DNA from 2 places in the Psychrobacter sp. FME5 genome. Region 1 is predicted to be linked to the other one. Evidence: predicted binding sites of a transcription regulator. Region 1 holds the regulator's gene; the other holds the start of a gene.

What was found. Region 1 encodes PhoB, which activates phosphate uptake and scavenging genes when phosphate is short. Its sites were predicted from a motif close to TGTCATNAANCTGTCATAA; they were not measured.
Region 2: the regulator PhoB is predicted to act here: its motif matches at 1,124-1,142, upstream of EI161_RS04755 (DNA translocase FtsK).

Annotation. Positions count from the first base shown of each region.
Region 1 is NZ_RRYX01000066.1:1,164-4,602, reverse strand. Features, by position in the region: gene pstC (phosphate ABC transporter permease subunit PstC) at 1-297, opposite strand, end outside; gene pstS (phosphate ABC transporter substrate-binding protein PstS) at 373-1,524, opposite strand; gene phoB (phosphate regulon transcriptional regulator PhoB) at 1,931-2,629, shown strand; gene phoR (phosphate regulon sensor histidine kinase PhoR) at 2,764-3,439, shown strand, end outside.
Region 2 is NZ_RRYX01000020.1:3,117-6,555, forward strand. Features, by position in the region: gene trxB (thioredoxin-disulfide reductase) at 1-450, opposite strand, end outside; gene EI161_RS04755 (DNA translocase FtsK) at 1,194-3,439, shown strand, end outside.

The DNA.
Region 1 (3,439 bases):
TAAAAAGATAGCGATACCGAAGCTGACTGGAACGGCAATACAGATAGCGATAAGGGAGGTGACCAGCGTCCCATAAATGGGTGCGAGTGCACCGTATTTATCATTGACCGTATCCCAGTTATTGCTAGTATAAAAGCCCAGTCCGAACTCAGTGATACTCGGCCAAGCGCCTACGATTAAGGAGAGCAAAATACCGCCAAGCGATAATAGAACCAAAATTGCAAATGCTTTAGTGGTGTTTACAAAGAGGACGTCGTAGCGTTTTTGTTTTGCCAATTGACGGGTTAGGTCTACCATAAAAGCCTCGATAATCTGATACGCTTGTTTTAGGACTGGGGGATAAATGAAATAATAACGGTCTTAATTATTCATCTAGTTTTGACGATAAATAGGCTGACCTTCGCTATCGACCACTTCGTTCCATTTTGCTTTAAATAAGGCTACGGCAGTATCAGGAAACGGTACATAATCAAGCGCCATTGCATCGTCGTCACCTTGGGCATAAGCCCAGTCAAAGAACTTTAATACGCCAGCGACTTGTTTGGCATCTTGCGGCTGCTTATGGACTAAGATAAAAGTAGCAGCGGCGATTGGCCATGCTTGTGCGGTTTCAGAGTTGGTGATGACTTTGTAAAACCCTTCTTGCTGTGACCAATCGATGTCGCCTGCGGCAGCAAAGGTTTTGGCAGAAGGCTGTACCACATTGCCAGCGGCGTTTTTCAGGGCGACGTGAGACATACCGTTTTGTGTCGCATAAGCATATTCAACATAGCCGATTGAATTTTTCATACGCGTGACGTAGCTCGATACACCCTCATTGCCTTTACCGCCTGCACCAGTTGCTGAGGTTGGCCATTTAACGGTCTTATCGACACCCACACTATCTTGCCAATCGTTTGATACCTTTGCCAAATAGTCAGTGAAGTTAAACGTCGTACCAGAACCGTCTGAGCGAAATACCGTGGTAATGGCCGCATCAGGAAGCGTTAAATCTGGGTTCATAGCAGCGATGGCAGGATCATTCCATTTGCTGATTTTGCCAAGATAGATCTCAGCGAGCATTTTGCCGTCGAGCTTTAACTGACCGGGCTTAATGCCGTCGATGTTAACGATAGGCACTACGCCACCAATCACAGTTGGGAATTGAATCAAACCAGCCTCATTTAACTCTTCTGGTGTCATTGGTGCATCAGACGCCCCAAAATCTACGGTTTTCGCAACGATTTGTTTGATACCGCCAGATGAGCCAATAGACTGATAATTCACTTGACCACCGGTGGCTTTATGGTAGGCATCTGACCACTTAGCATAGATAGGCTGCGGAAAAGAAGCACCAGCACCAGTAATATTCATGGATATGTTTTCAGCTGAGCTAGCATTAGCGTCGCTGCTAGTAGACGTGGTTGAAGGCGCTGCTGTGGCAGATTCGTTGGTTTTATCGCTCTTGTTGTTACTGGTCGTTTGATTACAAGCGGCTAATGCCAACGTGCTAGCGATTGCGACTGCTATGAATGAATAACGCATTATTTCTCCTAAAAAGTAATCACATTTAAGTATTGGGTATTTATAAATAACAATGTCGATGTTTCTGGATATGGTTTTACTAAAATATTTCGCTGCAATGATGCTTGGTGGTCAGTGAGCACATTGTGCCGAGCAAATATGACAGTTTGATGAAATAAGGTATTTTTATAAAAAAATTATAGCCATAGCGCGGTATCGTTTTTAAAACGACTCCACCATATTTAAAAAACTACCTATTAAAGGTAAAAGAGAAGTTATAGTTAGAGAGTTTAGTTAGAGCTCTTTAGGCAATAGGATTAATGTCATCAAACTGTCATAATTACCGTGTTTAATAAGTAGACGCTGGCAAGTGCTTAGTGCCTTTTTATTTCCTATTTCTTTGTATTTAAAACAACAAGGCTGGGGTATGCAGAATAAGCAGATTTTGATTGTTGAAGATGAGCCTGCGATTCGTGAAATGGTTATGATGACGCTAGAGATGGCAGGCTTTGCAGGTTTACAAGCGGCTGACATCAAAGAGGCGCATCAGCAAGTTGTTGATCACCGTCCTGCGCTGATTTTGCTAGATTGGATGTTACCAGGAGATAAAAGTGGCATTGATTTTTGCCGCATGCTAAAAAGTGATGAGATGCTTGCTGAGATACCGGTTATTATGCTGACGGCCAAAAGTGAAGAGGATAGTAAGGTTCACGGCCTTGATGCTGGCGCTGATGATTATATGACAAAACCTTTTTCAACCCGTGAATTAATTTCAAGAATCAAGGCGGTGTTACGCCGTAGTAGTGCGTTGAGTGCTGATAAACCTATCGAAATAGGCAAGCTTAGCTTAGACCCTAAAAGCCAGCGCGTTATAGCTAATGAAAAGGTCATTGATATCGGTCCAACAGAATATCGATTATTGGCGTTTTTGATGAGCCATCCTGAACGTGCCTATACGCGTGCACAACTGCTCGATCAGGTTTGGGGCGGTAACGTTTATATTGAAGATCGCACCATTGATGTGCATATCAGGCGTTTACGTAAGTTATTAAAACCTTATGACTGTCATACATTGATCCAAACCGTTCGCGGTACTGGTTATCGCTTGTCTAATCTAGCAGAGTAGTTTTAAGGGTATTTAAAAATTGGCATATAGTTGAAATACTTTAAAACCGCTACTATACCTGCAGTAAGTGATGTATCGATTTTTTTCACTGACTATATCAAGTGAAACGTAGCAGATAGCGATAAGGATAATAGATGGATATGATAACCCTTGGGGAAAATAACCAGCAAAGCAGCCAACAGCAATCTTCTCAGCAAAGTACTACCGATCAACTTAAGAAAATTAGAAGTGCCTTACGCGCCCTACGAGATGCGGTGATTTTGCTCAATGACGATGACGGTCTGGAATGGTGGAATCAGGCAGCAGAGGACCTATTATTATTACAGTCGTCACATCATGGCAAAAGCATTTTTGATTTTATTGATGTTCCTGAATTTAGACAATACTATGAGTCCAAGGTGACACCTAATGATGGTGTCCACCTAGTGTCGTGGCAAGATTCTAACCGTTATTTGAAGTGTGAGCTGACACCTTTTGGTGACGAAAAGCTACTGATTATTTATGACGTGACCCGCTTACAACATTTAGAGCAAATGCGCCGTGACTTTGTGGCAAATGTCTCTCATGAGCTACGAACGCCTTTGACCGTACTGATGGGCTATCTGGAAAACTTCTCAGATCAGCCAGATATGCCACCGCAGTGGCAACGCGGCTTTGAGCTCATGACTCAGCAGACGGCTCGCATGAATAGAGTGGTGAATGATTTATTGCTGCTGTCTCGTATCGAGATCGAAGAGACGCATGAGCTGCATTATATTGATATGACCAAGCTGCTGACTCACGTTTATGATGATGCGCAGGCTTATAATC
Region 2 (3,439 bases), on a different contig from region 1:
ATCTTTATAAAAGAAACCGTCACACGTAGCACAAGCAGATACGCCGAGGCCGCGGAATTTGGTTTCGGATTCTAGCCCTAAATACTGCGCTGATGCACCCGTTGAGATAATAAGAGCATCGCAAGTATAACTGCCGTTATTACCGGTCAATTGAAAAGGGCGCTCATTTAGATTCACTTCATTGATATGGTCATAAACCAATTCGGTACCGAAGCGTTCGGCATGGGCTTTCATGCGATCCATCAATGCTGGACCCGTCAAATCATGTGCATCACCTGGCCAGTTGTCAACTTCGGTAGTGGTGGTTAATTGCCCGCCTACTTCCATACCAGTGACCATAACTGGCTTGAGGTTGGCACGTGCCGCATAAACGGCGGCCGCATAACCCGCGGGGCCTGAGCCTAAGATAATGAGTTTTTCGTGACGTGGAGCGTTATTATCAGTTGCCATAAGGTATTCCTTGCTAAATATAAGTGTTAAAAATATAAGTTCTTAAGCTAATTTTTCAAATTTTCTAGGGCGTATTCTCACTTTGAAAATGGTGATAAAAATGAGATAAATCGCAGATAAACAAGGAAAATAGTACAGTTAATATCGAGATATGAACCAGCTATTTGACGCAGTTTATCAAAGATTTAGCCATTTTTAGCCCATTTAAAGTTTCATGCTCAGATTGAGGACACGCCCTAATAATATGGTTTTTCTAATTGCTGTGTGATAATAACATAAGGGTATGTGGTACAAAGTGCAAGTTTGCTAAAACAAACACCGGTATCATTAGAATCAAAGTATATTCCCTTGAAATATTAGGGTTAGAAACAGCTGGTATTTTATAGGGTTTAAGCAATATTGTTAGCCTTATTCTGTTCGTTATGATTTGCGTGTAATATGGTTTTTTGTCTAAATAGCATATTGACCTACTTTCTTACCCACTTTCTTTAGAAGACGGTCGCCACTGCGGCTATGTATTTGTTATTATAAGAAGTTATGCCAAGTTTGATAGGGGCTAAACGATAACGGTTATTTACCGTTGTCGAAAGAGACTATATACATTATAGACGTATCCTTATTAAATATTACGCGAGGTGCGTTTATATCAGCACTCTCTATCTTTATCAACACTTTATGTCAGCATGATTAGGCTTAGTCATGCGTTGGCGACCAATTAGTATTAATAACAAGGCAGACTTTACGTGATATCAGCACCGCTTATTGAGTATTTAAAAAAGGGAATATTTACCCTCCTTGGGTTAGTACTGGCCGTTTATCTTTTTGTCATTTTGATAACCTATACCGGTAATGATCCTAGCTGGTCGCACATCAGTAGTGATATGACCACGATTAATAATATGGGCGGCGCGTCGGGTGCTTGGTTGTCTGATTTGCTCTATAGCTTCTTTGGTTTTGGAGCATGGTGGCTGCTAGCGTTTATGGTTTATGAGTCTATCCTTATTTGGTGGGACAATAAGCCAACATTTTGGCTGATGCGGATGGTCGCTTATGTGTTTTTAATATTAAGTGCCAGTGCTTTATTTGCGCAATTGGTCGCTCTAGTACAGCAAGTAGCCGATCCTGTAACGACAGGGCTTGAAGGTGTCGCAGGCGGTATCATTGGGCTTGAACTGCAGGCGCGTTTGGCACAGTTGCTATCGCAGTGGGGGAGTGTGGTGTTCTTGACAGTGTTTGTCATTATTACTGCTACCTTTGCCTTTAATATTCATTGGTTGGCGATTTATCAGAAAATTACCGCGCTGTCATGGTTTGGCTCAGGTATAAAAAACAAAGGTATAGCACAGGATAAAGGGCAGTCGACTCAAAAAAGCAACACCACACAACCAAATGCTAACGACATAGCAGATCAAAAAACCAGTCAAGAAATGCCACAACACAAGCAGTTGCCACTAGAGTTACAATCAGATGATCAGGCTAACAGTGCCCTAGCAGCAGAGAATAGCGGTCGGTTCAGCAATGTGCTGTCAGAATTCTTGACGTCATCAGGACTGGCTGATAGTGTAAAAGCGTCGGTAGCGGCCACGCAGGCTGCCATGTCCAATAAAAACGCTATGTCTAATCAGAGCCATTATGAGTATGCAGACACAGCGGCTGTGATGCCTAATGGTACGACTAATAATACGGTTAGCCAGACAAGTACCTCGACGTCTGCAAATCCTACAATGACTCCTGTTCGTAAAGTTGAGCCGAGTTTTGCTTGGAATGATGCCAATACTGTGGATGATTTATTAGCCAGCGACCCAATGGCTTATAGCGCTAGTAGTGCTGTTGACCCTGTTTCTAATGATAACAATGATACCGGTCTCGAATCGTTAGATGAAACCACCCCAGTATCTCCAGTTATGTCAGCCAATCCGGTAGAAACAACCGTGGCTCAAACAGTGGTGAATGACACAGAGGAAGTCGTCCAGCCACCGCTCGAGACATCAGCAAATAACGAGACGGTTCATCGAGCGGGTACAGAATCTGCTCTACCCGAGTCCGAAGACACCATTCAGAACACTGATACATTAGCAGATGCATGGCTGGCAGAGCATGCAGCTGGCTCTGGCTCGTTATCAACTGCGGAACAACTTGAGGTTACCAAACCTGAAGCAGTGCCTCAGACAGAGCATATAGCTGAGCCGCCTGTAGGGCAACCGACAGTAGAGCCTACAACGGCTATGCCTAATGAGGATATTTCGAATTGGTCTGTTAATTTTTCTCCTGACGCCTCTACTGACGTAACCAGTCAATCTTTGGCTCAGCCGTCTAATCATGAAGCTGAGCCAGTGCCTCATGCTGCATCGGCAGTTGCACCTGAAACATCGGTGCCCCCGACAGTAGCAGAAGTCGCTACGCCAGCGGCAGAAGTTAGTGCACCAGTGACAGACGTGGCGGATATGACGCCAACCAATACACCACCTGCCAATCCTAAAGTAGCGCCTAAAACAACGTCAAAAGCAGCATCAACAGTGGCAACGGCTAACGTGCCAAACGCTAATCCTACCGCCAGCACCCAATCACCGGCTGCGGCAACACCAACGGTAAGCTTTGCCGTGCCAGAGGGTGATAGCAGTAATCACATTACTGACATGATGCCAGAAGATGACAGTGTTGAACGTATTGATGCAGCCGTCATGCCTGATATTAGTGATGATGCCGCGTTCAGTCAAAAATCACGCTCGATGCAAACGGCTGCTTATCGTAGCAGCCTAACCCCAATTCCAGAGTTGTCTCTTTTAGATAAACCAGATCCTGACCGTAAGCCAAACTATACAGCTTCTGAGCTTGAGCAGCTGTCCGAATTACTAGAAATTAAGCTACAAGAATTCAATGTCAAGGCTTCTGTGGCTAATGCCATTCCAGGCCCAGTGGTCACCCGTTTTGAAGTGGAGCTTGCTGCTGGGGTAAAAGCCAGTAAGGTAACTGGTATTTCACGAGATTT